Regions from separate parts of the Priestia sp. TSO9 genome, predicted to be linked through region 2. Evidence: riboswitches for the same ligand, from Rfam matches in the RefSeq annotation. Region 2 holds a riboswitch; each other region holds the start of a gene.

Region 1 (7,462 bases), on a different contig from region 2:
AGAGCGACGAGTAGAACGGCGAGAAGAACGATGAGAGCGGCGAGAAGAACGACGAGAGCCGCGAGTGCTGCGGCCAGTGCTACGAGAAGAGCGACGCGGCTTTGTTAGTGGACCGGCAGTTGGCTCTTGAAACATAAAAGATTTCAGTTCTGTACATTCTAGGGCTTCAGCAGCCTCTTTAATTTTTTCAGGTGTAATATGCAATACAAAAACCTCCTTGTCAATTGGACTAGGTCTTGCATTAATAGAATACGCGCTGATGCTTGTCCTTGATATGAGTCAAAAGTGGAGTTTGCGCAAATAGTTGATGAGGTGGGGTATCATGGAGAATTTACCCTTCATATACTTTAATAATTGAAGAAAGGTGGTCGAATAATGAAGCAAAAAGAAATCCCTCAATACGCTCTGTTTGTGAATGTAAAAGATTTAAAGGAAATACAAAGAGATATTTGGTCAGAAGAAGCGGTTCAGGCAACGATGAAGTTTAACAAAAAACGCTACGATATTGATTTGCTGCTAAGAGGCTCCCACATTCGGAAGATGAAAAAAAAGTCATATTATATTGAATTTTATTCTCCAAAAATATTTCAGCGAGCCAAAGAAATACACCTAAACGCCGAATACAAAGATCCATCGCTTATGCGCAACAAATTGTCCCTCGATTTTTTCTCCTCTTTAGACGTTTTATCTCCTCATTCTCAGTTTGTCACCCTTAAGATTAATGGGAAAAATGAAGGAATATATCTTCAGCTCGAATCGGTAGATGAACTATTTTTGAAAAAAAGAAATTTAGCGGATGGATCCATATTTTATGCAGTGGACGGAGATGCTAATTTTTCTTTGATGAGCGATTTGGATAAAAGGCCGAAAACAACTTTGTTATCTGGATATGAAGATAAAGCAGTGAAAGAAGGGGATGAGGAAAAATTAGAAAAGTTTATATTTAATCTTAATACGTGGACAAATACGGAATTCGAACAGAATATTGAGAAGTATCTGAACGTCGACCGCTACTTATCTTGGTTAGTCGGTATTATTTGTATGCAGAATTACGACGGTTTTGTCCATAACTATGCCCTCTATCTAAATCATGAAAGCGGGCGCTTTGAACTAATTCCATGGGATTATGATGCAACTTGGGGAAGAGATGTAAATGGAAAAGTAATGGAAGGAGACTATGTCCGCGCACAAGGATTTAATACGCTTACAGCTCGCTTACTGGCGGTGAACAGCATTAAAAAGCGATATATTCAAAAAATGAACAATGTTCTAAATAATCAATTTACAATAGAATACATGAAACCAATCATTTATCAACTGCATGAGTATATTGCTCCTTATGTATTAAAAGATCCTTACGTAAAAGATAACTTGGAGCAATTTTATAAAGAACCCGAATTTATGCTGTCTTTTATAAAAGAACGAACAGCGTATATTGAAAATAACCTTTTGACTCTTTAAAAAGAGATAGATTTATAGGAAATTTATAGGCAACAGTGGATTTTGTTAATAATAGGCAAATGCAGGAAATCAATAGCTGTACATGATACGTATATATACAGTATGAATGACCAATAAGGATAACTAATAAGGAGGAAAAACAATGAGTAACTATTACTATGGCCAAGAACAAGGGCAAAATCAAAATCCGCGCCAAAAATCAAGCGAAAAACGCAGCCAAAATATACAAATGCCTGATAAAGGCTATTCTTCTCACTTCAAACCCCTAAAAGGAAGAGTGGTGACCGTTTATCGTGGAGGACCTGAATCTAAAACAGGTTATTTGGTTGACGTGCAATCAGATTATTTAATCTTAGCAGTGGAAAGCAACAATAACAATAATAACAATAATGGTGAAAATGACAACCAAAACAATCAAAACAACCAAAATAATAATCAACAAGAATATACACTTGTATATTATCACTTAGCGCATGTAAAAAGTATCACTGAAGATACTATGTCAAATTCGGCACAAACGTTTACTGGAATTAGCGCAGAATTAGAATTATATCGAGGGAAAACTTTTGCTACAACTTTATCATTGATGAAAACTAAATATGTGCAGGTTAACCAAGGTGGACCGGAGAAAAAAGCAGGTCAGCTTCTTGATGTCTTAGGTTCATTTGAATCTGCTTATATAGTACTACTCACAGAAGACGACGGTGTCATCTATATTAATACTGAACACGTTAAGAGTGTGAGTGAATATCAAAACAACGATGGAGATCAAACTAATCAATCTGCAAATGAACTCTTAGTGAGCCAAGAACCAGAATATATGAAATCCAAAAGCTTTAACGATCTTTTTGCCCACCTTTCTCATAAATGGGTATCAATCAATAATGGAGGACCTGAAGCTGTAGAGGGCGTGTTAGTACAAAGCCGAAATGGTACATTTACACTTGTGCAGAATAATCAAGTATTACGCTTACAGCCAAGACACGTTAAAACCATTTGTGTAGGAGCAAAAGGGGCTTTTAAACAAAACGATAACAATCAAAATAATGAAGAAACAGAAGAAAATGGAGAGACTGAAGCTGCAAAGTCTACAGAAGAACGTACAGGAAGCCGTACGGGAGAACGTACAGGTGGACGTACAGGACGCCGCACGGGTGGACGCACAGACGATCGTTCTCGAGGACGCCGCACGGGTTCACGCTCTTCAACACCGGCTGAGAAAGTTATTAAAACGAAAAATTATCGTTGGAAAGCATGATGAAATGGAACATAAAAGGTGCTTATAAAGCACCTTTTCTATCATATGGGAAAAAGGAGGAGAATGAGAATGAGTATGAATCATTATATCAATAAAATTGTGGAGTTAGATATTTCAGGTAAAACGACATTTGTTGGCAGACTTATTGATCTTGGATTAGATATTATGGTTTTGTATAATGGACATGATTATTTGTATATTCCTCTTTTACACATGCATGGTTTGCGGGAAGTATCTGAAGAAGACTATACGGTTTTACGTGAAATAGAAGAGAACTTAATAGAAGAAAGTCAGCGAATTTCTTACCGTAATATTTTACAGCAGGCAAAAGGGAAATTTATTGAAATTTATGTAACGGGAGGGAAATCATTGCATGGCTATATTACAAGCGTGCTGAATGATTATCTCGTGTTTTATTCTCCAGTGTATAAAAATGTCTTTGTTTCTCTGCATCATTTGAAATGGCTTACCCCTTACAGCAATGAGTTAACCCCTTATTCTTTAAGTGACAAAGAGCTCCCAGTAAGACCTGCCTCTGCACCTTTTGTCAGAAACTTTGAAGAGCAGCTTAAAAAATATGAAAATCAGCTGGTCGTATTAGATTTAGGGGATCAATCAGAAAAAATTGGCGTACTTAAAGAAGTTTCTAATAATATTGTTGAACTAATTACGGCAAATGGAGAAAGTATGTATTGGAAGTTAGCTCACGTGAAATCTGTGCACTTGCCTTAGAAAAAGAGACCTCGCTTTCGTCTCTTTTTTTATGTGCTTATCAGGACAAGTATATTGAATAAACAAATGAGATGATTTAAATTTTTTAGAAAATTATGTTGACAATAAAGAAAATCTTTATTAAAGTTATTAACAACAAACGTTAACCACCAACAATTATATAGAACTCTTATCAAGAGTGGCGGAGGGACTGGCCCTGCGATGCCCGGCAACCATCAAATGAAACATTCATTTGAACGGTGCTAATTCCTGTGGAACATCAGTATTGTTCTAACAGATGAGAGAAATCGTGTATAAACGAACACTCTTCCATCTGTGAAGAGTGTTTTTTATTTTGAGTTAAGGAGAGAAATAGATGAAAATTGAAACTTTATTAGTTCGTTCAGGAGTAGGTCGTGACCCTTCAACAGGTTCTATTACAACACCCATTTACCAAGCATCAACATTTGCTCATCCTGCTTTAGGGCAAAGTACAGGATTTGACTATGCACGTACGGCAAACCCTACTCGTACAGCATTGGAAGAAGCAATTGCTGCTTTGGAAAAAGGAGAAGTAGGAGTAGCATTCGCTTCAGGAATGGCGGGTGTAATGGCAGTTTTAGCACTATTTAAAAACGGAGATCATTTAATTGTATCAGAGGATTTATACGGAGGAACGTACCGATTACTAAATGAAATCTTTTCAGAGCAAGGAATTACTGTTTCGTACGTCAACACAGCCCATCTCGAACAAGTAAAAGATGCGCTTCGTTCTAATACAAAAGCTTTATTTATTGAAACACCTACGAATCCAATGATGCACGTGACTGATTTGCCAGAAGCAATTGCGTTAGCTAAACAGCATGATTTGCTTACTATCGTTGACAATACCTTCATGTCGCCTTATTATCAGCGTCCTTTAGAGCTTGGAGCAGATATTGTGATACATAGCGCAAGCAAATACATTGGGGGTCATAATGATGTAGTTGCTGGTCTTGTAGTGGCTCGATGTAGTAGCTTAGGAGAGAAAATTCGTTTTTATCAAAATGCAGCGGGGGCAATCTTAGGTCCACAGGACAGCTGGTTGTTATTACGCGGTGTTAAAACGCTAGCGCTTCGTATGGAAAAGCATAATGAAAACGCACTGAAAATTGCAAATTGGCTTACTGCTCATGATCTCGTGGAAAAAGTGTATTACCCTGGTCTTGAAACACATCCAGGCTATGAAATCATGAAGAAACAAGCAACTGGATTTGGAGGCATGATTTCTTTTGCTGTCTCACACCCTGATATCGTGTCAGTACTTTTAGAAAATGTCAAAGTTATTACATTTGCAGAAAGCTTAGGAGGCGTGGAAAGTTTAATGACATTCCCAGCTCGTCAAACACATGCTGATATTCCGGAGGAAATTCGAAATCGTGTCGGAGTAACAAACTGTTTACTGCGATTATCAGTTGGAATTGAGCACGCAGATGATTTAATTAAAGATTTGAAGGAGGCATTTGATGCATACCAACAATAATAAACATAGATTTGGAACGAACTTAATTCATGCAAATACAGGAATTGACGGTCATTTTGGAGCGGTTAACGTACCTATTTATCAGGTATCTACATTTAACCAAGAAGATGAGACGAACAACGGCCGCTATGACTATTCTCGTTCAGGGAATCCAACTCGTGAGGCTTTAGAAAACACCATTGCTCAGCTAGAAAATGGATACGCTGGTTTTGCTTTTTCATCAGGTATGGCTGCTATCTCATCGGTGTTATCTATTTTTGAATCAGGGGATGAAATTTTAGTTTCACATGATACGTACGGCGGGACATATCGTGTATTAACACGATTATTTTCAAAGTTTGGTATCAAAACAACTTTTGTTGATACAACGAAGGTTGAGAAAGTAGAAGAAGCTATCACAAAAGATACGAAGGCCATTTATATCGAAAGCCCTTCAAATCCATTTTTACAGGTAACGGATATTAAAGCAGTAGCAAGTTTGGCGAAGGAGCGCAATCTCCTTACAATTGTGGATAACACGTTTTTAACACCTTATCTACAGCAGCCGATTGACCTTGGTGTAAACATTGTGATTCATAGTGCTACAAAATACATCAGCGGCCACAGTGACGTCATTGGCGGTTTAGTTGTAGTAAGCGATGAAAAGCTAGCAGAAGAAGTAAAGTTTGTACAAAATGCTTTTGGTGCTATCTTGGGACCGCAGGATTGTTTTTTACTGCTTCGAGGAATTAAGACATTAAAAGTTCGTTTAGATCAGCAGTTAAAAACAGCGCTACAGTTTGCAAAATGGCTTGAAGAACAATCTCTAGTGAGCCGTGTATACTACCCGGGCTTAAAAAGTCATCCAGACCACAAACTGATTTCAGAACAAGCAAATGGATACGGAGCTATGATTTCTTTCCAAGTACAGGATGAAAAAGTAGCACGACATATTTTACAAGGAGTCAAATTAGCTTCAATTGGCGTTAGTCTAGGTGCAGTTGAATCCATTCTAACGCATCCTGCAACAATGTCTCATGCAAGTATCCCAAAAGAAGTACGTGAAGAAAAAGGAATTACTGATTCACTCCTTCGCCTTTCAGTAGGGTTAGAGGAATTTGAGGATTTGAAGCAAGACTTTAACGCTGTTTTTCAAAGCTTAGAAGAAAAAGCGTTAATTAAATAAAGAAAAGAGACTGGGACAAAAGTATTCTAGTTAAAGTTAAACAAGAACTATTAATCAAAATTACTGATTAATAGTTCTTGTTTTTTGTTGTTACGGTGAACGTAGGTTTCATCTATTTCGTTGCTTCTAGCGGTTGATTGGAGGGCAAGGCGTAGACTCCTGCGGGAAAAACGGAAGGGATGAGACCACGCAGTAGCACAAGCGACGAGGAGGCTCATAGGCAGCCCGCGGAAAGCGAAGCCTTGCACGGAAATCAACCGCGGTGTCACAAGCGGTTCAGCTCCTTTATCCCATTTGTTCGTCTTTACACTGGATTGATATCCGTTATACACAGCTATCTAAAAGGTTTGTGTATAGGGACGCAAGCGCAACTTTTTCATCAGAGGAAAGACTGCTGTTTAGAATTCTTTTTATGCCAAGGTGATATTTTACATACGGTGTTTGCCGGACGCGTGGATGAGTCATTTCATCTTTTAAATCTTTCATAATGGCTTCGTGAAGCTGATCTTCACTTGTCATGGCTTGTTTAGAAGCGAACGAACGGTTCAACCATAGGGTTTGATAAGCTGCTAGTAAATGTTCAGAAGTCATTGTGCAAAGAGCTCCTTTAGATTAGTTTCTTCATTATAATAATCTATAGTTTACCACAAGTATTAATACGTGTACGTAACTTTTACAGAAGCAGATACAATCAAGGACTGAGCTTGAATAGGGGGAGAGGCTGCTAATAACTTAGGCGAGGAGCCAGATGACTGATAGACAGGTCCTTCTTCGATTAAAATAGGAATTTGGTTAATAGGGAGCTGCAGCGTGTTGGCAATGGTAAAGGCCTTTTCTTTAGCGTTAAGCAAAGCTTTGCTTATCGCTTCTTGTTCATATTTATCATCATTTGTAACGTGGAATTGAAGATCTTGCGCTACGTTGGCTCCGCTTGAAAACGTAGCGTTATAAACATCGCCAGCTTGTTTTACATCTTGTACTCTTACTCTAAATAAGTGCTGTACTTCGTATCCTATAAGAATCGATTTTCCATCGCTGTAATCATATTTAGGATTTATAGTGAACGAAGCTGTTTCAATTTGCTGGTCATTGATTCCAAGTTTTTTTATCTCTTGCAGCAGAGTATTTGAAACAGCTGAATTTTCTTTTAAGGCTTCTTGAACATCTCGGTTTTCCGTGCGCGTTCCAATCGTCATGGAAATTTCATTTGGAATGGCTGAAGCACTTCCTTCACCAGTTACTTTAATTTCTCTATTTTGTGTATCTACGCGCAGTTGCTGTGTAGGTTCATAAGGGAAATAAGAATGTTGCATACCAAAAACCTCCTTTATTGATCTTTAGTATA
Region 2 (7,462 bases):
ACCATTATGTTTAGCATCCAATAAATGATCCACGTGATGAAATTTAGTTACAAAGCGCAGTTGACCTAGTTCACTTTCCCCAAAATATTCAATCGCGCGCTTTAATGAATGTGTTAAATGGTCAATTCCTACGATATCAGATGTACAAGCCGCTTCAAATCGCGTTATTTGAGGGGCTCTTTCCTGCATATATTGCTCTGCTTGACCTAATATTTCTTCAACATTCACGTACGTGCGAATATATGGTTTGCTTCCCATTGTTGTCTGCAAATAACAATAGTGACAGTGCCCCATACACCCTGTTGCAAACGGTATTGCATATTCAGCTGACGGTTTAGATGTATCAAATTTCAATGTTTTACGCACGCCAACTACTAAAGTCGACTTGGCATTGCGGTATTTTTGCAAATCATTTTTTCCCGGTATATTACGCACTTGATTATGAGAAGTTGTTTGACGAATCTCAATTCCCATCTTCTCAAATTTTTCTTTTAATTGAACACCAAGCGGATACTCCATTGCCCCTGGCTCAATATATACTAATTGAGGTACAAAAGGTTTTATCATCATGTACACTTCCTTTTTTCTAATACTAATAGCGTTTGAAAAATAAAAAGACTCTATCCTTGGTAATTAATTATTTTTCACACAAAAAGAGATGGGAACATACTGAAATGAACCCAATCTAAAAACGAACAATAGGGATACATGAGCCGAACTGCTTGTTCCATCGCTATTGATTTCCGTGCAAGGCTTCGCTTTCCGCGGGCGGCTGATGAGCCTCCTCGTCGCTTACGCTCCTGCGGGGTCTCATCTATTCCGCTTATCCCGCAGGAGTCTCCGCCTTGCTATCCAATCAACCACTAGAAACACCTACATACATGAAACTTCCGCTCACCATGATCATAAAAAAACACGAACTATTCATCCATTTTTGATAGATAGTTCGTGTTCACCTTTAACTACACTATTTTTGTCTTAGCCTCTGCATCAGTCATATTGTTCATAATCAAATATCTTATTATACATTTTTTCAGCTTCTTCATACGTTGAATACACGGCATCATCTTCAGCTAACAAATGATAAGACTCATGTAAAAACAGCGCTTTTTCACCTTTGTTTTCAGGATGTTCAACAATTTCAGCCTGATTAATATTCGCAACGTTTGCCGTATGAGGATTTCGGTAAATAACAAATACTTGATCTCCCACTTGATATTCTTTTTTCTCCACGGTCATCATCCTTTTCTTCTTTCTTTACTCGTATGATGTCCGCTTTTGCTCATTTTATCCGGTAAAAACAACTCATGGCATCATCAAGAACTCATACGCTTTTACGCTCAATAAACCGAAAAGGGAGCTCAATTTTCTGAGGAGCCTTGCTTCCCACTAATGTAAAAAGCGTTTCTCCCATTTCTTTAAGAGGAAGTTCGATCGTTGTTATTTGTAAATAAGAAGAAAGCGGATGATTATCAAAACCAATGATAGCTAATCCACCAGGAACTGAAATACCTGCTTGTTCGCACTGAGCTTTTATTCCGATAGCTACTTGATCGTTTGTTACTAAAAGCGCCTGAGGCCGATTTTTCATCTGCACTAGTTTTTCAACCACTTTTTCACCATCTGTCACGTTCAAACAGCCTTGAAAAACCCATTCCGGATGATAAGGCTGATTTATTCTTTCTACATATTCTTTGTATGCTTGTTGCCGCTGCAGGCTATTTGTACCTGTCATTCTTCCAATACAGTAGCCAATATCCGTATATCCTTTTTCTTTTAAATACAGGAGCGCCTGCTTAAAAGCTGCATAATGATCAACGTATACGGAGCGAATAGAACGATTCTGTACGTTTTCGCACACGGCTATCGGTCCGTACTGCTGATAATATTCAATCGTGCTCCAGCTGCTTGCTCTAGAACAAATAATCACTCCATCAACTTGCTTTGTTTTCAGCATATGAAGCGCTTCTTCTTCTTTTTTTACATCATAGTTCGTCTGACAAATAACAAGCTGATACTGCTTTTCTAACGCTTGAGAGGCGACTCCTTCTAAAAGCAAGCTGAAATACGGATGATTAATAAAAGGCAAGACGACGGCAATCATATTTGTTTTCCCTTTTGATAAGTGAACGGCATTAATGTTTTGTTCATAATTAAGTTCGTGAATAACCTGCTCTACCAGCCGGCGTTTTTCTTCTTTTACATACGGATGATGATTTAGCACCCGTGATACGGTCGAGACAGATACACCAGCTTTTTTTGCGATATCTCGGATATTTGTCATGTTTTCACCTTTTTCTCTTGCGCTGAAACGCGTTTCATACTTTATTCTCATTATAAAGTGAAACAGCAAGAAGCTAAACCCGTTACCATCGTGTTTTTATTCATTTACGTAAGGAGGTCATTTCATGGGTATTTTATTATTCATTTTATTATGCGGAATTGAAATTGGAGGAGCGGCTTATGCACTTAAACAGAACGAGACGCTTTGGAAGGAGTTAGATGATGAAAAGCCGACTGATTTTTTTAAACAGTAAAAAACCCTTAAAAAGAACATTCTTTTTAAGGGTTTGATATTACGCAGCTTCTTTAGATGACTTTGACTTTTTATTTAAACGAGGAAATCCAATTACAATTGCAATGATCCCGCAAACCGCTGTTAACATTGGGTAAAATGTAAATGGAATAATCTCAATCGGTGAAACTTTAGCAAATCCTGCTGCGAGAAGCATTTGTGCGCCGTAAGGGATCAGCCCTTGAACGCTGCATGAAAACAAGTCAAGCAGACTGGCTGATTTACGATTATCAATTGAATATTTATCAGAGATTTCTTTTGCTAACGGACCTGCTGTAATAATTGAAATCGTGTTATTAGCCGTCGCTAAATTAGTTAAACTTACCAGTCCAGCGATGCTGAATTCGCCGCCTTTTTTTGTTTGAATGCGTCGTGTTAATAAATTCAATAAGAACTGAATACCGCCGTTATAGCGAATAAGCTCAACCATTCCGCCGATTAGCAGAGATAAAATAATTAACTCTGACATTCCGCCAATACCTTCTGTCACAGTTTTAGCAAGAGAAGAAAGCGTGTAGCTTCCGTCAGCTAATCCAATCACGCCGGCTAATACAATTCCTCCGGTTAAAATGCTTAATACGTTTGCACCAAATATGGCAGCAACGAGTACGCCGACATAAGGCAAGATTTTAAACCAGCTAAAATCTTTAATTTCTACTGATGACGTATTGCCTAGCGTCATTACAAGCAATAAAATTACCGTAACAATCGCTGCAGGAAGGACAATAAAAAAGTTTACTTTTAATTTATCTGACATATTTGTTTTTTGCGTACGAACTGCTGCAATGGTCGTATCAGAGATTACGGATAAATTATCTCCAAACATTGCACCACCAACAACGGCAGCAATTGCTAATGTAATGGATACATGCGCTTGCTCACTGATTCCTACAGCAATAGGTCCTAGCGCAGCGATTGTTCCCATTGACGTTCCCATCGAAATTGAAATGAATGCGCCAATAACAAAGATTCCGACTACCACTAAGCTTTGCGGAAGCACAGACAGAGCTAAGTTTACAGTTGAATCAACAGCTCCCATGCCTTTAGCAACTTGAGAGAAAGCACCTGCTAAAATAAAAATAAGCACCATAATAATGATATCAGGATGCCCTGCTCCTTTAGCAAAACGTTCCACTTTTACATTAAGTGAATCTTTGCGGTTCATAGCCAGCGCCACAATGGCTGCAATAATAATGGCTACTAGTACAGGCAGCTTATAAAAATCTCCCGTTATAATTCCTGATCCGACAAACAGGACTAAAAAGACGCCCAGCGGTAACAGCGCCCAGCCGTTTCCTTTTTGTTGTTCCATTCTTAACACCTCTTGTTTACGTAATAAAAAAGACCTCTTCTTATTGATAAGAAGAGGTCTCTTATTTGTATCATAAGATTACCCTTCTCATCTTCCAAACGAAGCATCGTCTGCTGGATTTGGCACCGCACTGCGTACAGCCAGTTGCCGAGACATCATAGGGCCAGTCCCTCCGTCTCTCTTGATAAGAAGTTTATAGTTGTTTTAAAAATAGTCTTTCACTACTGTAATCTCTTTTTATTTAATTGTCAAATGCTATTTTAGAAAAATGTATAGTACGAAAATTCTCACATCAGTTAGCTACGTCACGTTTTAAAAACGCTGCCCATGCCACGCCCATAAAGAAGACAAAATGCGCGACCAAGATGAAAATTGAAAATGGAATTGTCATGCTGTCAAACATCGTCTTCATTCCGTCCATATACTGAAGAAAGTCCGTGTTGGCAAATAATAGAAATTTACCCCACCATAAACCTAGCTCTGATACTAGTGCAGTTACCGCTTTAGCCCCGATACTTACGACAATAGCTAGACTTGAAGCAAGCGCGCTGTTTCTAAATAAAGACGACAGCATGAATGCGAACGTCATCATCATAAACGTTTCCATATACGCGCTGTCATAGGTAAGCGTAATATGTTTAAGCAGCTGCGCATCTCCTTCTAGACTGGCAAATCCAAAGAACAATGCTCCCCATACAAACGAAAAAAGCAAATAGCTCAGCAAATAATACAAGCTAATTAAAATGAGCGTTATGTACTTCGATGCTAAAATCGTTGAACGTCTAGCCGGACGAATTAACAGAAGCTTAATGGTACCTGCTTCAAACTCTTTTGCAACCATTGACCCTCCAACAGCAAGCGCGAAAAATTGAACAAGAATGAGCATACCTGAACTAAATGACAGGAAGTTCAAAATGTTGTCTTCCGTTCCTGCACTGTTTGACACTTTCTTTATTAAAAGAGCCATACAAAGAGTTAAAATGCCGATTGTGATAAACGTGATTTTTGTACTTCTTTTGTGAAACCATTTCATATGTTCATTTTGAATTAGCTTAAGCATGGTGCTCTCCTTCCGTAACGGACATAAACGAATCTTCAAGCGTCTCATAAACAGGTGTAATTCGGTAGACTAAAATACCGCTATCTACTAATTTTCTATTTACAGCTGGAATTTGCTCTTTTACAATCGCCACGTCGATAATATCTGATCTCATCGTTATTTCAAATTCTTGTGATAAAAGATCCGCTGCTTTTTGCGCATCAGACACTTCAAATTCTACGTGCATTCCTTGATCTTGACGATTTGGAGATAGATCTTGAACGGCTTTTAACTCACCGTCTTGAATGATACCAACGCGGTCACATAATGCTTCTACTTCTTTTAATAAGTGGCTCGCGATTAAGATTGAAATTCCTTCTTCCCTGCAAAGCGTTTGTAAATATGTACGAAACTCTCTCATTCCCGCTGGGTCTAGACCATTTGTTGGTTCGTCTAGTAAAAGCAATGCAGGCTTATGTAAAATAGCTTGAGCTACTCCTAAACGCTGTCTCATCCCAAGAGAATACGTCTTCACTTTTGCATGAATGCTGTTTTCAAGCTTTACTAAAGCAATCACTTTATCCAAGCGTTCTGATGTGATTCCTTCATGCATATTCGCAAAGTGTTTTAAATTTTGATAGCCCGTCAGATAATCATAAAACTCAGGGTTCTCAATAATCGCGCCAATTGATTTCATTGCTGATGTAAACTGTTCCTTTAAAGGAAAGCCGTTAACGGTAATCGTTCCCTCTGTTTCTTTAATGAGTCCTACGACGGTACGAATTAGCGTTGTTTTTCCAGAACCGTTCGGACCAAGCAATCCGAAAATCTCACCGCGCTCAACCGATAAGGATACATCATGCAAAATGGTTTTCTTCCCAATTACTTTACTGACATGATCTACTTGTAGCACTGTTTCTGTCATCATGTACATCCTTTCTTTAATTAGCAATACGCCTTCTATTGTTTCTCTTTTTTAACTATTTGTCTACTATAACCTTATTTTTGGAAAAGTAGCCCATTCAAATCATTCGTATTATCCGCTTACATTTGATAAAATAAAACAAATCTTAGTTAGAGGAGGACTTCTACATAATGAACTTAACCGTATACCTTGCCGGGCAAATTCACGATAACTGGCGAGACGAAATTAAAAACCAAGCAGAACAATTAAACCTTCCCCTTACCTTTGTCGGTCCCATGACAGACCATGACCGCTCCGACAACATTGGAGAAGAAATTTTAGGAAAACAGCCTAACGCTGTCTTAAAAGATGAGGCTGCTTCTCAAATTAATAATTTACGTACGCAGGTGCTCCTTAAAAAATCTGATGTGGTTATTGCTTTATTTGGCGAAAAATACAAGCAGTGGAACAGCGCAATGGATGCGGCGACAGCCATCGCATTAGATAAACCGCTAATTTTGGTTCGCCCTGAAAAACTGCACCATCCGCTTAAAGAACTGTCAAACAAAGCCCAGGTTGTAGTCGAAACGCCAGAACAGGCTCTTCAAGCATTAGCTTATATTTTTGAATAATAAATAAGAGCTGTCCAAAAGTGGCAGCTCTTATTTATTATTTATTATTTATTGAGGGCTGCGTACGAAGCATGTGATGAGTATTTCTTTGGGGGGATTTTTTCATTTTTGACATAAAGATAAACAAAGTTATAGTCGGGTGCTTACTTTTTTGACCCGGATGCTCCATAATCTTTAATCGTTAACTTCACATCATAATTAATTGGCACTTCACTAAATGTTTGATCCCAATTGTCTTTAACCCTCATCCATACTCCGGGCCTCTTAATTCTCAATTGATTTCCGAAACCTGCAACATCAACTTTATATTTTGTTTGCATTTTTTCTAGTACGTTTTTTACCAGGTTCTTTACTTTTTTTTCTGAAGTTTTTTGCGCGTTCTGTAAAAATTGATTGTTAAAAGAGCTCCCTGAGGTCATCCAACTTTCAGATAGCCTTCCCACTGATTCAATGTGTACATCAAAAGAGATATTATTTCCTTTAACATGAGGTTGAATGTGACTTTTCATAGACTCTATTTCATATACAATCAGCTGACCGGTCTTTTTATCAAAGCTTTTTACTAGGCCGCCTTTTCCTTTGCCTGTGATCCAAGCCAAACCATCTAGTTCTTCTTCATTCAAAAAACCAATCATTTTGCTTGTTTTCCCTTTAATTATACCAGCACCTGCAAATTTGATTTCTCCATTTGCTGATAATACATTTTGCAGCAGAAAACTAGACCCAGTTTGAATCTTGCTTGCTAATTTAATAAGCGGCATGGGCGGTAAAATTCGCGTTGTTCGATACGTATTGTCTATCATTCCATACAGGTGAAAAGCCGGGATCTCTCCTGCTGTTTTTGATTCTAACGTGTCGCTAGCTCTTCCTTTGCTAATAAACACAAGGCAACTAGGTCTAAAATCATTGTCCCGAAGAGTTTGGTTCACTAATTGCTCTAAACTATACGCTCGTGCAAGGGCCTCACTGATAACCATTACTTTCATATGAGGACTAGTTA
Region 3 (7,462 bases), on a different contig from region 2:
TAACGTTCATATACTTTGTGTATTTCTTCAGGTATATCATGCTTTGCATGCGCAGCTGTTAATAACAGAAGGGGCACAATTGCAATACGGGTAGCACCTTGTTCAATACACGCTTCAAATCCTTGTTCAATAGTGGGGGAAGCTAGTTCTAGGAAACAAACTTCTTGAATCGGTACATCTAGATTTTTTTTACATCTTTCAATAAAAGCAACTGCCTGATCAGCGCCTTCTTTTACGCGGCTGCCATGGCAAACATATAAAACTGCATCCATATAATCAACCTCTTTAGTAAGCTTCTTGTGCAAACGAATAGTAATGCTGTCCAGTCTTCTCAAACCAATTTAATCGGTCATGAAAATTCACAACTTCACCAACGATAATCATACTTGGATTTTCAATTTGTTCTTCTTTAACAATATCAACAATTGTACCAAGAGTTCCAGTTACAGTGCGCTGGTCCGCACATGTTCCCCAGTGAATCAATGCAATTGGCGTAGCTGAAGTTTTTCCGTGTTTCATTAACTGTTGGCAAATGTACGGTAAGTTCCGCACCCCCATGTAAATTGCAAGAGTATCTACACCTTTGGCTAGGCTATCCCATTTGATTGCATCATGCTCGCTATCTTTACGATGGCCTGCTACAAAAGCAAAGCTTGCGCTGTATTCCCGGTGAGTGACAGGGATTCCTGCATAAGCAGCAGCTGCGATGCCTGATGTAATTCCTGGAACAATTTCAAATGAAATGCCCTGCTGCACGAGAGCTTCTGCTTCTTCCCCTCCGCGTCCGAAAACAAATGGATCTCCGCCTTTTAAGCGCGTTACAATTTTTCCTTTTTTAGCGAATTTCACTAAAAAGTTGTTAATTGTTTCTTGCTTGAGGGTATGATAGTTCGGAAGCTTTCCACAGTAAATGATATCTGCATCACTTTTAGCATACTCCAGCAGGTCCTTATTCACTAAACGATCATATAAGATAACATCTGCTTGCTGAATTGCTTTCAGCCCTTTTAATGTAATTAAATCTGGATCCCCCGGTCCTGCACCGACTAGATATACTTTCCCCATGAATGCCTTTCACCCTTCCATCATTTCCACGTCTCCGCAGCGCTCCCACATTTTAATTTGAATTAGAACAGCGGACAAAGTCCGCTGTCATTTAGATAAATTTTCGGTTAGCTAAATATTCAATAACAGTTTGTACACATTCTTCTACAGACTGTGTGCTTGTATTAATTGTTAATTCAGGGTTAGCCGGCGACTCATACGGAGAATCAATTCCTGTAAAATCACGGATTTCTCCGCTTCTTGCTTTTTTGTAAAGCCCTTTTGGATCTCTTTTTTCACATTCTTCTAACGGACACTCCACGTATACTTCCAAAAATTCATTCCCCTCTAAGATCTCACGCACTTGAGCGCGGTCCTCTTGGAATGGAGAGATAAATGCTGTTAGTACCACTTGACCGCTGTCTACAAATAGCTTAGAAACCTCACCGATACGGCGAATATTTTCTGTACGATCTTCAGCAGAAAACCCTAGATTCTTATTTAAGCCGAAACGAACATTGTCACCATCTAATACATAGTTGCGAATATTTTTATCAAAAAGCGCCTTTGCCACTGCGTTTGCTACGGTAGATTTACCTGAACCCGAAAGACCTGTAAACCATAATACAAAACTGTGATGATTATTTTGCTCGCGTCTTTCCTCTTTTGTAATTCCAGCATCATGCCACGTAATGTTTGTTGATTTGCTCACTTCAACCGCTCCTTATTTTGAAGATACTTTTTGTTTTGCTAATCCTTTAATTAACACTTCAATTACTTCTTTACGGCTGAATGTGCTTGGTGGCACTTCTCCGTTACGAAGCATTTCACGTACCTTTGTTCCAGATAAAATCATATGATCTTCCTTGCTGTGAGGGCATGTTTTCGTTGATGCCATCGATTCACACTTCTTGCAGTAGAAGCTGTGTTCAAAGAATAAAGGTGTAATTCCTAATTCATCTGCTGTAAAGTTACTGAAGATTTTCTGTGCATCATATGTTCCGTAGTAGTCACCAACACCAGCGTGATCACGGCCTACAATGAAATGCGTGCATCCAAAGTTTTTTCGAACCATTGCATGAAAAATCGCTTCTCTAGGTCCAGCATAACGCATCGCAGCAGGGAAAACTGCTAAAGCTACACGATCGCTAGGATAATAGTTCTCTAAAAGTACTTCATAACTTTCCATACGGATATCTGCTGGGATATCATCTGACTTTGTTTCTCCTACAAGAGGATTTAAGAACAGGCCGTCTACAATTTCTAATGCCGTTTTTTGAATATATTCGTGCGCACGGTGAACAGGGTTACGAGTTTGGAATCCAACAACCGTTTTCCAACCGCGTTCTTCAAATGCTGCTCTTGTTTCAGTTGGATCTAGGTAATACTTTTCAAAACGCGTTTTAGGTGTACGTTCTACAAGTACGATTGGACCTGCTACGTATACATTTGGGCGTTCCATCATTTTTTTCACGCCAGGATGAGCAAGTTCTGCTGTGCGGTACACATTTTCCGCTTCTTTTTCTTTATTAGGCGTATATACTTCAGAAACTTCTAAAACACCATACGTTACGCCGTTTTGAACAAGCTTTACTTTGTCGCCAATGTTTAATTCTTTAGCTTGCTCTTCTGTTACAGGAAGAGTGATAGGAATACTCCATACTGTTCCATCTGCTAAACGCATATTTTCAACAACTGATTGATAATCTTTTTCTCCTAAAAACCCTGTAATTGGGCTGTAAGCACCAATTCCAATTAGTTCTAAATCACTTAGAGCCATGTTATCTACTTCGATTTCTTTTGTTAGTGACGTGTAGTCATATGTTGGTTGATATAAATTAATTAATTCTCCACCGTGTGCTTGAATTGTTGTCATTTTGTAAAATCCTCCTTAAATAATTAACACAATATAATAAAAAGCACTTGAATCACGCAGTCATTTTTTCTTTTTCCGACTGCAAGTTTGCTCTTTTTCTTCTAGTCGCTCTAGCTAAGCTTAGAACACCTGCTGTGGCAATGCAGCCGCTAGCTAACACCACAAATGAATATAAGTCGCTTTCAAGTACTAATTTCACAAGAACATATGAGATTACGAGTGAAAATACGGGGGATACCACCCAAACCTTTAACATTTGAATGACCACTTCACGCTGTTCTTTCGTGAATCCCGTTTTCGCTGCTCCTATTCCAATAATAGAAGACGTAGTGACCTGTGTAAGCGGTACTGGCAAACCAAAAAGTGAAGCTGCTGTAACAAGAGAAGCACCAGTACCCGAGATAATGCACCCTTCTCCTACAGAATAGCGAGTAATTTTTTTCCCGTTTGTTTCAATAACTCGGCCTCCTAGTAAAAGAGCTCCGAGCGCCACAGCCAATCCTCCTGCTATGACACCCGTTGTGGCATCCATTAATCCAGCTCCTACTAGAGGACCGACAGCATTTGCCACGTTATTCATTCCAGCTGAGAAGGCTTCAAAGAATCCCGTGGCTATAACTAAAATCGTTAAAACTCTTTTCCACTTTCCCTCTGCTTCTTTTTTATGCGCTCTGCGTTTTATCACTTTTCCAATCAAAAAAGCAATGACAAATGAAACCAGCGGAACAATAATCCAAAAAGACATGACAACTAAAAGTTTTTCCACATACAGAGATTGATAAGCTACTCCTACTCCAACAACTGAACCAACCGTTACTTCACTTGTTGATAGAGGGATACCAATTAAATTCGCGAAAAAGAGTGACAGCGTTGCAGCAGCCAGAATGATAATAACTAATTCTACTGACAGCAATTTTTCAGGTATGATACCTGAACTGATGGTTTTTACCACCTCGCCGCCTCCGATAATGGCTCCGAGCACAATACCTACAGCACAGATGAACAAGGCTACTCTTCGCTTTTTAATCGCACCGGAGCCGTATGAAACGCCCATAGCTGCTGCTGCACCGCTTGCCCCAATATTCATTGCAAAAAAAAGCGCAATGATAAAGGCAACATATAAAAGCATCATTTATTCAGCTCTTTCGTATTTAAGATTCGTGTAATCCGCATTCAACTTTTTGTGTACCTGCCCATCTTCCTGAACGTAAATCGTCTACGTTGTAGGCAGGTGCGGTACAAGGCTCACAGCCGATGCTTGGGTAGCCTTGATCATGAAGTTTGTTATATGGTAACTCATGCTTATACACATAGCGCCAAACTTCTTTCCAAGACCAATGAATTAACGGGCAGACTTTAACTTTCTTGAATTTCTCATCTTTATTAAAATAATTCGTGTTGGCACGAGATTCAGACTGCTCGCGTCTCAAACCAGAAATCCACGCATCATAAGGAGCAAGTGATTCCCTTAACGGGATGATTTTTCGAATTTGACAGCATAGGTTAGGCTGACTCTTCCAAAGCTCATCTCCATGTTTCTCAGCTTGTTCTGCAAGAGTTAAATCCGGTTTTTTTATATGAATACGCAAATCAGGAAAGCGTTCTTTAATTGCATCAATCACTTCATATGTTTCTTTAAAATGAACGCCCGTATCTAAAAAGACAATTTCAGCATCTTTTTTCACTTTTGAAATTAAATCAATTAACACGATCCCTTCAATACCAAAGCTTGATGCGTAAATAATTGAATCTCCGTAGGTATCATACGCCCACTGCAATGCTGAAAGGGCTCCTTTTGTTTCATCTTCACTGTCGAACTCTGGAAATGTATCACTCCAGTTTTCGTACGTATATAAGTCTGCCATTTTCTTCACTCCAATTCTCAGTTATCCGCGTTATCCAATAAAAAAAGACGGTTTTACCCACTAGAATTGGATAAAACCGCCTCTAGTGTGTCTAGTCAGCGAAACTATTTAATTCTTACTTTGCTTCGACGTGCTCAAAGATTTGTTTTAAGTCGGGGGTTACAGTCATTGATGTCCCTCCTTAAATTATCGCTTGCGCTATATCAAAATAAAAAGTCTTCCATATTGAAAGACTGGGTAGGCAATAAATTTTCACCTTATCTTTCAAAATGATACACACTTTGCTGGAATTAGCACCTTGCTAAGCAGGTTGCCGGGGTTCAGCGGGCCAGATCCCTCCACCACTCTTGATAAGCATTTTTTAAAAATTTTAGCATATTTAGAATATTTGTCAACATTAAAAATCATATATCCGATAAGAAAACTATACTTTAAATTCACAGAAATATCTATACTTTTATTTAAAACAACATATGTAAATTTAAACCAAATGTGAACATATCAGTTTATAAAACGCTTTCTTTTCCCTCAACTTTTTATATTCTCTTCCTAAATAAAACACAACACCTCTCTATAAAATTAATAAGGGATTTATAAGCTTTACGGATAATTCACCCACATTAGCACACATTACAGATAACACTGACTGACAGATAGGAGCTATATAAGATGGAGAGACAATCCTTTCAATTAGACGATACAATTAAAAATAATGTACGAACATATTTACAGCAAATTTCAACTGAAGCCTCTAATTTAATCAAACATTTAGATACGAGTGATCATTGTATCCTATGTGATTTTGAGGAGATGAGGAGGTTATTTCAAGATGTTCAAGCTACGGCCGCCTCTTATTACTTGCGTCATTATCTATCGCCTTATACATTTGAATATGCTGCTCTGTCCTTAGCTATTCATAACCTTTCTGAGAAACGTCACGGCGCTTTAATTGTCATTGAACGGGAACAAAATGTAGACCCTCTTATTCAAAAGGGAATGCCTATTCAAGCTCCTGTCAGCGCTACGCTAGTTGAGACACTGTTCTACCCAGGGACCCCCTTACATGACGGAGCCGTCCTAATTAGAAATAATCAGCTTATCTCAGCTGCTAATGTTTTACCTCTCTCGTCTATTATTTCAACGACCAAAAAATTGGGAACACGTCACCGTGCAGCCATTGGAATGTCGGAAAAATCGGATGCACTAATTTTAGTTGTATCTGAAGAAACAGGCAAAATTTCGTTTGCTCTTGATGGAAGCCTCTACCCTATTCACTCCAGCAAAAATATGATTTAAGAGCCCTTTCCTGATAAGCAGCCCTATCTTGACTTCTATATCCTTTCTCTTTAATATATTTCATAGTTTTTACATACTATAGATACGGGTGATGCATATGACAATTTTAAAATTTGAACATGTAGGCGTTCAAGTAAAGGATATAGAAGAATCTATTGAGTTCTATACGCAAAAAGTGGGATTAGAGCTCATCGAAACACTACCACATACCGATCCGTCTTTGAAGCTAGCTTTTCTAGGTTTAGAAGGCAATGTAATCGTAGAGTTAATTCAAGGGTATAACTCAAGCTTACCTAACGAAGGTAAAGTTCATCATTTTGCGCTGGCGGTAGACGGAATTGAAGAGGAGTTTGAGCGTTTAAAATCAGCAGGCGTTTCATTTGTGGAAGAAAACATTGTAACTTTGCCAAATGGAGCAAGATACTTATTTTTCTACGGTCCAGACAAAGAATGGATTGAATATTACGAAGTAAAAAGATAAAGATATCTTATACCTTCAGTGAAAAATGGTCATACTGTGGCTATGACTAATTACTGGAGGTTTTTTTATGATGGAATGGCTATTATTTCGACTTTTCCGTCGTTCTATTTTAGTGCGGCTTCTTTTTATTATCGGCTGCCTTGTTCTACTTTTTGGCATGCTTATACATTTCCTAGAGCCGCAAACGTTTGGGAATGTATTTGAAGGAATTTGGTGGGTTATTATTACAATCTCTACTATAGGGTACGGTGATTTTGCTCCGACCACTACGATTGGAAGGTTAGCTGCAATTATTTTAGTCCTGATCGGAACAGGATTTATTACCACTTATTTTGTTACGCTTTCTAAAATTGCTGTTTCCGCTGAGAGCGCTTATTTGGAAGGGAATTTAAAATTTTATGGAAAAGATCACTTCATCGTTGTTGGGTGGAATGAGCGCGCCAAACTCGTGTTAGAGTCTTATCGCGACGCATTTCATAAAGAAGACATTGTTCTTATCGACGACTCTCTGACTAAAAATCCCATGATTTGTGATCGCGTTCATTTTATTAAAGGAAGTCCTTCTCATTATGAAGTATTAGAACTTGCCAACGCTCGGTACGCAAAAAAAGTGCTGATTACTGCCGATCAGCATAAGACAGAAGAATATGCAGACATGAATACGATTGTTACGTTAGTCGCTCTGCAAGGATTGAATCCTTCTATTTACAGCATCGTTGAACTGTTAACAAAAAAGCATATTCAAAATGCACAAAATTTGGGTGTGAATGAAATGATTAAAACAAATGAGTTGATTAGTCAAGTCATGTACGAACATATTTTTGTGAAAAAATTAGAGAGTTTAAAAAAAGAATAGTTCCTTCAATTACTGAAGCAGCGCATCTTCTGCCTCTCTAATTA
Region 4 (7,462 bases), on a different contig from region 2:
TGCTCTAAACCAAATAGACTGCGGCAAAGCTCCGTTTTCCCCGCTCCGACAAGCCCTGCAATACCGACTACTTCTCCTTCTTTTACATGAAAAGAGATAGTAGAAAGGCGCCCTGGAAGAGATAATGCTTCTACATGTAAAAGTTCGTTTCCAATTTCTACTGATTTTTTGACCCACTGTTTTACAGAAGACGTTCCTAACATGAGCGTAATCACGTCTTCAATCGATGTATGTGAAGTTTCTTTTGTAGCTACATAGCGTCCGTCTTTTAAAACGGTTAAACGGTCGCAAATATCCACCACTTCTTGAAGGCGATGTGAAATGTAAATAATGCCTACTCCGCTTTTCTTCAGCTCTCTCATCACAGAAAACAATTGTTTCGTCTCTTCCACACTAAGAGGTGCCGTTGGTTCATCCAAAATTAAATAATCAACATTCTGTACAATTGCACGTGCAATAAGCACCTGCTGTTTTTCTGATAGAGTTAGGTCAACGACATTTTTTTTAACGGATAGAGAAGAGCCAAGTAAAGAAAGAGCTTCTTCCGCTTTCTTATAAATAGATTTCCAGTTTACAAATGTCTTACTTTTATTAGAAGTCTGCACGTCTAACACAATGTTTTCAGCTACTGACAGCGAAGGAATCAGCGCTACATCTACTTCTTGATGTACAATACCGATGCCGTGGCGCTTAGCTTCTTTAGGAGAAGAAATGGAGATCTCTTCTCCGTTTTTGAATATTTTTCCTTCGTACTCATCGTAAGCTCCGCACAATATTTTCATCAGCGTACTTTTACCGGCACCATTGGCTCCCAATAAAGCATGGATTTCCCCTTTTTGAACAGTAAAATCAACTTTGTTCAGCGCTTGAAAAGAACCAAAGTTTTTTGTAATGTTCTTCATTGAAAGCTCGTTCGTCATATCTGTCCCTCCATTTCTATTCTTTATTGCCCCATTCTTTTACGTACTGACTAAGCTGATCCATATTAATCGTTTGATTAGGCAAATCTGTTTGTTTGACTAAAACCGGATCAAAGGAATAATAACGAGGGATCTCTTGACCAGAAATCTTTTTAAGAAGCAAATCAACCTGCTTTTCTCCTACTGAAGCTGGGTTTACAGCAGCTGACGCTTTCCACGGACTGTTTTTTGCCTGCATCATTTGCAGATCTTCATCAGATAAGTCTACTCCGTACACTTTAATCTCGTCTCGTCCCGCTTCTTTAATCGCTCTTGTTACTCCTTTTGCAAATTCGTCCCAAGGTGCCCAAACGGCCGCAATGTCTCCTTTATTTGGATACTGCTTCAACACAGCTGCCATCTTATTTTGTGTGTCTAATGAGGTGTTGTCCGTTGCGCTTCCAAACGTAGCAATTTGTTTTACATCTGGGTAGCGATTCATCATAATTTTATAAATACTGTCGCGCTTTTCCATCGGCGCAAAGCCTCCAACAAACGCATATACAATGTTTCCTTTTCCATTAATGTCCTGCATCATTTGTTTTAGACCCTGCAGCGCAAGCATATAATCGTCTTGGTCAATTGTTGTAACGCCTTCTACTTTTAATTCTACGTCTGTTGCAATAACGGGAATTCCTTTTGCAATCGCACGTTTCACGCCAGGTTCAAGAGTTTCAGCCCGGCCGTGGTCAATCATAATACCGTCAACATTTTGGTTAATAGCCGTGTCTAAATAAGCAGCCATTTTGGATTGATCATTGTTTGAATCAGAAACGGATAGCTGTACCCCTGCTTTTTTAGCCGCTTTTGTCACACCTGTTATGTACTGAGCAGCGTGAGTGCCTGACGTAAATTCAGAAATAAGCGCAATTTTTGTATCTTTCGTAACCTTTTTTCCTTCTTGCTGTACAGGTTTAGCAGAAGCCGCTTGCTGCGCTGGAGCTGCCTGTGCTTTCTCGTTTAGACTTGGCTGTTCTTTCGTGCAGGCAGCCAGCGCAAAGACTAGAAGCACGAGCAAAGTAAGTGGCCACAGCATTTTTTCACTCTTTTTCATGATGTTCCTCCCATTAAACTTATTATTCATATAAAAATAGTTAGTTTTATAATAATCCAAAGAATACCCCGCTTTTAGATGTAAAAGCGGGGTGATGATGACCTATGCTTTACAAGTAATTGTTATGCGTAAATAGGTACCCATCCTTCAGTTGTCACGAAAATTCGGACAGCGACTACTTTACGATCTTCCATTAGTGTAAAGTAATGAAGAATATTTTCTGGTACTGAAATTAAATCGCCCGGCTCTAATTCAACATCAAAAAATTCGCCGTCTTTTCCTTGGATAACAAAGATTCCATGACCGCTTACAATAAAGCGAACTTCGTCATCTGTGTGAATATGCTTGCGCTGAAAGTTTTTTAACAATTCATCAATATTTGGTGTAGATTCCGATAACGAGATAACATCTTGAGCTTTATAGCCGCGGCGTTCAGAAATATCTTTAATATCCTCACCAAAAGCGTTTAAAATTTCTGTTTTTTCTTCATCAGTTAAATCATATTTTTCACGAAGATTTTCTGGAAGTTTTGTAATGTCCCAGTTTTCATAAATAACTTCATTGTTTGCCAGAAAAGCTGATACTTCCTCTTGAGTTTCAATTCTTTTATTGTTTACATGTAAGCGAATGTGCGCCATTGTTGTTTCCTCCTTTTATAAATGCACCTTTGGCTTAATGCCTTTAAGTGACAGTAATTTGACGTGGTAGCTAAATAGAAATTCATAGGCTTCTAGCGCTTTTTTTGTTTCAAATGCATTTTTCCCCCATACCGTAATCCCGTGGTTACGAATCAAAATCGCGCCTTGATCGCCTTTTATATGATGAGAAAACTCTTCTGCTAGTGTCGGAATATCTGCGTAATTCGGAATAATCGGAACAGTAATTTCCGCATCTTCTTCCCAAATACCTAGCGCCTTAATAATTTCTTGACCTTTGAATGAAATAACGCCTTCATCTCCGTACAGTTCAGAGATCACGTTGTTGTCGATTGTATGTACATGAAGGCTGCACCCAGCATTCGTTAAATTGTAAATCTTAACGTGCAGAAGCGTTTCAGCAGAAGGCTTTAAATGCGTGTCTTCTGCAGGCTTTCCGTATTGATCAACTAATAAAAAATCTTCATTTGTACGTTTTCGTTTGTCTTTTCCACTTGCTGATACAAAGAAAGTTGTCGGGTTTTGGTCCACTTTAATTGCTAAGTTTCCGCTTGTACCAAAGAACCAATCGCGCTCTGCCAGCTCATCTTTTATATCCGCAAGCTCGTGTAATCGCTGCTGAGCCATAATACTCATGCTTTCACCTCTTCTGTTAATTCTTGTAAATGGCGAATCACATCATAAAAAGTAGAAAAAGGACGATACGGTAGAGATAGCTCTTCACATTTTTTGATTAAAAAGTCACGTGCAATGACCGTATCAGCTAATTTGGCAGCCTGCAAATCCGTAATGGAATCGCCAATAACAACCGTATGATCTCTTTCATCTGAAAGATGGCGAATAATCGTTGGCTTACAGCAGCCGCAGTCATTTGTACACTGTTTATCACATGTATGAGGCCACGTAATGGAAATATGCTCACCGGAAAAATCAGATCCGTTGCAGTAGAGCATTTCCTCTGCAACTCGATTTCCCAAAAGTGGTTTTACAAAAAAGTCAATTCCTCCGCTTACAATATAAAGCGGAATATGGTGCTCTTTTGTATAGGCAATAAAATCATCAAATCCATCTCGAATAGCAGACGTCTCTAAAATATAAGAAATAATATCTTCTTTTAATTCCACGGGGAGCAAGGCAAACATTTGCCCTACTCCTTCTTGAATGGAGACACGCTGTGCCAACACGTCGTCTTTAATACTTTCCCACTCCGGAGGAGCAAATTGTTTCATAATAGCAATAATGTTATCGCTATTTGTAATTGTTCCATCAAAGTCACAAAAGATTTTTAACGATGTCATGCTTTCACCTCTACTGTTCCCCATAGTTGCAAAGCTTTTTGCAACTCTTTTGATTCTTCAGCTTTTTCGGCTAATGTTTGATGAGAGAGTACTGCATCTATCGCCGTACGGAATGCTTTTCCTCCTCCGATAGCTCCGTCTGGATGACCGTGAACTCCGCCTCCTGCATTAATAATGCTGTCGATTCCAAAGTCCTTCACAAGCTGCGGTACCATTCCAGGATGAATTCCTGCTGAAGGAACCGGGAAAGACTGCTTATATTTGTATACAGGACGCGTTAATTCGTAGGCAATGCCTGTCGTATCTTCAAGAGAAAGCGCTACGCTTCCGTATGGTGATGGAAACAGAGAGAAATCCGCTCCGGCTAAACGCAATAGCTTTCCAAGCAGTAATGAATTTGAAAAACCGTAAAACTCTGATGGCGTAAGCGCTCCGCTAACAGCTGGGTGTGCCATAATCGGCAAGTTAATTTCATCGTCTTCTCGAAGTGCCTGCAGTACGTCTAACCCGTAAGCAAATACATTGAATAAAAGAGCATCGGCTCCTAGCTCAGCTGCTTTTCTCGCTTTTTCTTTTAATTCAAACGTTCGACCCGTTAAATTAACAGCATACAGCGTGCGGTGTCCCGTTTTTTCGTATACTTCATTCAGTACTTTTTTCCCTTCTGTAACGCGAGCTTCAAAAGGTGTTCGTTCACTATCAAACAAAATCTCGTCGTCTTTAACCAAATCCACTCCGCCAAGCGCTTGCTCACGCAGCTGAGTTGTTAAGTACGTCATATCTCTTCCAATCACGCCTTTAAAAATACTCATCACAAGCGGACGGTCATAAACGCTTAGTTTCTCTCGGATACCTTCTATTCCAAAGCGCGGGCCTGGGAATTGAGCTAATAATTCATCAGGAAAATCCAAGTCTAATAATTTCACTTTTCCATCAAGTGATAGTTTTCCGAAAACCGTAACTAGAATAGCCGGTAAATCTTTTGAAAAGTTGGCAGTTGGATACGCAATTTTGACAATTGCCTGCTTAATTTCTCCGCCTAAATATCCGTTTACACGTTCGCAATCTTGAAGCTCAGTTACGGAAACGACGCGCCCTTTATGCTTTTGAAGCTGCTGTTGATCTAAAAGCGGCAGATCTGTCCATGAGCCGACGGTTAGTCCTAAAGCAATTCCTTCCGCTTTTTTATGAAAATTTCCTTTATTATCGTGTAGTAAGTAGCTTGCAACGATTTCACTCATTATGCTAAAAACTCCCTTGCTGTTTAATATCGTTAATAAAAAAACCTCTTCTGTGATTAAGAAGAGGCTTTCGTTGCTCTTCTTATCTCTCAGCTGCTGCTGCAAGAATTAGCACCGTGCTTAACATGCGTTAAGTCGGTTGCCGGGCTTCATCGGGCTAGTCCCTCCACCTACTCTTAATAAGAAAGTTGCTATTTATTTAAATTAAATTCATAGATTATATACTAAATAAAAAATACCGCTAGGATTTATCGGTTATTAATCTCGTTAACTTCTTACATATTAAGCCAACTCAAAAAGGATTGTCAATGCGTTTTTAAAATAAATCTAATTTTTTTATTCGAGATACAGCTTCTCTCATGCGCTCTTCATCCGTCAGCAGTCCTACGCGCACATAGCCTTCACCATATGTTCCAAAGCCTACTCCAGGCGCCACTACAACGTGAGCTTTTTCAAGAAGTAAATCTGAAAACTGTTCAGAAGTATATCCTTCAGGAACTTTTAGCCATGCAAAAAAGGAGCCCGCTGGAGATGTAACATCCCAACCAATTTCTCGAAGCCCTTGAATAAAGGTATTGCGTCTAGATTCATAGCGCTTAACTAAATCATTTACACATTGTTGAGACTCCAACAGAGCTGCGGCGGCTGCCTCTTGAACCGCCCCAAAGAGGCTGACATACATATGATCTTGAAGAAGATTAATAGCTTCTACAACACTTTCATTTCCTACAGCAAATCCAACTCGCCATCCCGCCATGTTATACGTTTTAGAAAGAGTATAAATTTCAATTCCCGTCTCTTTTGCACCAGGAGTCTGTAAAAAGCTGATTGGCTTTTTACCATCAAATCCAATTGCTCCGTAGGCAAAGTCGTGTACCACACAAATATCGTGCTTGGCAGCAAACGCCACGGTGTCTTCAAAAAATTCTGCCGTTGCCACTGCACCGGTAGGATTATTGGGATAGTTTAAAAACATGAGCTTTGCCTGTTCTTTAGCACGTTCACTTACCTCTTCGTATACGGGTAGAAAATGATTTTCAGCCGTGAGCGGCATCACTTCCATCTTTGCTTTTGCAAGCTCTACTCCAGACCAGTAATCAGGATACCCAGGATCCGGAACCAGCACCGTATCTCCAGGGTTTAATAAGCACTGCGGGATTTCAACAAGTCCACCCTTTCCGCCAAATAAAATAGCTACTTCTTTTTCAGGATCCACATCAACGCCATATTCTCGTTTATAAAAAGTCGCAACGGCCTCTTTTAAAAACTGGTGCCCCCGAAATGGAGAATATTTATGATGCATAGGATTAGCACTTGCTTTTTGCAGTGTTTCTACAATATGTGAAGGAGTAGGCTGATCAGGATTTCCCTGCCCTAAGTTAATAACGTCGTGCCCTTGGGCCATTACTTTTCCTACCTTGCCTACAAGTGATGCAAAAAATTGTTTTGGTAAACTTTTTAATAGTTCCGATTGCTCAAATTGTTTCATCATCGCACACCTTCTCAAAAAATTCTTGAAATTCTAGTCACAAATAATATATTGTAATACTCAACTTGTAAAGTCATTTTTTTCAACTACTAAAAAAAGGACGGATGATAAAGTGAGTGTAAAAATTACGTGTTTGCAGCTTGATATTGCGTTTGGAAACCCAACTAAAAACCGAAAATATATCGAACAAAAAATGACGGAAGCCCTGAAAGAAAACCCTGATATCCTTGTGCTTCCTGAGCTATGGGATACAGCTTATGATTTGACGCGGCTAGACGAAATTGCAGATGATGAAGGGCAGCAAGCCAAGCAATTAATCTCTCAGTTTGCTAAAACGAACGAAGTAAATATCGTGGCAGGTTCGATCGCGAAAAAAACAGAGCAAGGCGTCACGAATACGATGTATATTTTTGACCGAAAAGGTCGTGAAGTATCACAATACAGTAAGCTGCACTTATTTAAATTAATGGATGAACACCTGTATTTAGAAGCAGGAACAGCAAAAAATCTTTTTACACTTGAACAGTCTTTATGCGCAGGAGTTATTTGTTACGATATTCGTTTTCCAGAATGGATTCGGGTTCATACTAGCAGCGGAGCAGAAGTCTTGTTTGTTGTCGCTCAGTGGCCGGCTCCAAGACTTGCCCACTGGAAAGCACTGCTTATTAGCCGTGCAATCGAAAATCAATGCTACGTAATCGCATGTAATCGTGTAGGCCAAGATCCTAATAACACATTTGCCGGACATTCCTTAGTCATCGATCC

Evidence for each region. Region 2 has a riboswitch for S-adenosylmethionine ahead of LJC66_RS11225 (Na+/H+ antiporter NhaC family protein). Riboswitches for the same ligand answer to the same signal wherever they lie in the genome.
Region 1: another riboswitch for S-adenosylmethionine. It lies ahead of LJC66_RS06775 (trans-sulfuration enzyme family protein); the one in region 2 lies ahead of LJC66_RS11225 (Na+/H+ antiporter NhaC family protein).
Region 3: another riboswitch for S-adenosylmethionine. It lies ahead of LJC66_RS24920 (phosphoadenylyl-sulfate reductase); the one in region 2 lies ahead of LJC66_RS11225 (Na+/H+ antiporter NhaC family protein).
Region 4: another riboswitch for S-adenosylmethionine. It lies ahead of mtnW (2,3-diketo-5-methylthiopentyl-1-phosphate enolase); the one in region 2 lies ahead of LJC66_RS11225 (Na+/H+ antiporter NhaC family protein).

What each region holds. Positions count from the first base shown of each region.
Region 1 covers NZ_JAJEKD010000009.1:792,986-800,447, forward strand. Annotated here, with positions in the region: gene LJC66_RS06755 (CotG/ExsB N-terminal domain-containing protein) at 1-204, opposite strand, end outside; gene LJC66_RS06760 (CotH kinase family protein) at 376-1,461, shown strand; gene LJC66_RS06765 (spore coat protein) at 1,691-2,719, shown strand; gene LJC66_RS06770 (hypothetical protein) at 2,789-3,451, shown strand; SAM riboswitch class I at 3,618-3,735, shown strand; gene LJC66_RS06775 (trans-sulfuration enzyme family protein) at 3,807-4,952, shown strand; gene LJC66_RS06780 (trans-sulfuration enzyme family protein) at 4,936-6,117, shown strand; gene LJC66_RS06785 (hypothetical protein) at 6,442-6,708, opposite strand; gene LJC66_RS06790 (SIMPL domain-containing protein) at 6,771-7,430, opposite strand.
Region 2 covers NZ_JAJEKD010000013.1:585,960-593,421, reverse strand. Annotated here, with positions in the region: gene splB (spore photoproduct lyase) at 1-567, opposite strand, end outside; gene LJC66_RS11240 (hypothetical protein) at 645-827, opposite strand; gene LJC66_RS11235 (transcriptional regulator SplA domain-containing protein) at 991-1,242, opposite strand; gene LJC66_RS11230 (LacI family DNA-binding transcriptional regulator) at 1,325-2,284, opposite strand; gene LJC66_RS27725 (hypothetical protein) at 2,409-2,537, shown strand; gene LJC66_RS11225 (Na+/H+ antiporter NhaC family protein) at 2,577-3,887, opposite strand; SAM riboswitch class I at 3,972-4,078, opposite strand; gene LJC66_RS11220 (ABC transporter permease) at 4,180-4,947, opposite strand; gene LJC66_RS11215 (ABC transporter ATP-binding protein) at 4,940-5,851, opposite strand; gene LJC66_RS11210 (YtoQ family protein) at 6,022-6,462, shown strand; gene LJC66_RS11205 (Ger(x)C family spore germination protein) at 6,606-7,462, opposite strand, start outside.
Region 3 covers NZ_JAJEKD010000016.1:4,488-11,949, forward strand. Annotated here, with positions in the region: gene LJC66_RS24895 (sirohydrochlorin chelatase) at 1-272, opposite strand, end outside; gene cobA (uroporphyrinogen-III C-methyltransferase) at 286-1,065, opposite strand; gene cysC (adenylyl-sulfate kinase) at 1,157-1,756, opposite strand; gene sat (sulfate adenylyltransferase) at 1,769-2,920, opposite strand; gene LJC66_RS24915 (sulfate permease) at 2,973-4,052, opposite strand; gene LJC66_RS24920 (phosphoadenylyl-sulfate reductase) at 4,072-4,785, opposite strand; SAM riboswitch class I at 5,040-5,142, opposite strand; gene cdaS (sporulation-specific diadenylate cyclase CdaS) at 5,455-6,081, shown strand; gene LJC66_RS24930 (VOC family protein) at 6,179-6,562, shown strand; gene LJC66_RS24935 (potassium channel family protein) at 6,630-7,418, shown strand; gene LJC66_RS24940 (YugN-like family protein) at 7,428-7,462, opposite strand, start outside.
Region 4 covers NZ_JAJEKD010000009.1:635,273-642,734, reverse strand. Annotated here, with positions in the region: gene LJC66_RS05980 (sugar ABC transporter ATP-binding protein) at 1-920, opposite strand, end outside; gene LJC66_RS05975 (sugar ABC transporter substrate-binding protein) at 937-2,013, opposite strand; gene LJC66_RS05970 (1,2-dihydroxy-3-keto-5-methylthiopentene dioxygenase) at 2,136-2,651, opposite strand; gene LJC66_RS05965 (methylthioribulose 1-phosphate dehydratase) at 2,667-3,305, opposite strand; gene LJC66_RS05960 (2-hydroxy-3-keto-5-methylthiopentenyl-1-phosphate phosphatase) at 3,302-3,967, opposite strand; gene mtnW (2,3-diketo-5-methylthiopentyl-1-phosphate enolase) at 3,964-5,208, opposite strand; SAM riboswitch class I at 5,288-5,394, opposite strand; gene LJC66_RS05950 (pyridoxal phosphate-dependent aminotransferase) at 5,525-6,697, opposite strand; gene LJC66_RS05945 (carbon-nitrogen family hydrolase) at 6,810-7,462, shown strand, end outside.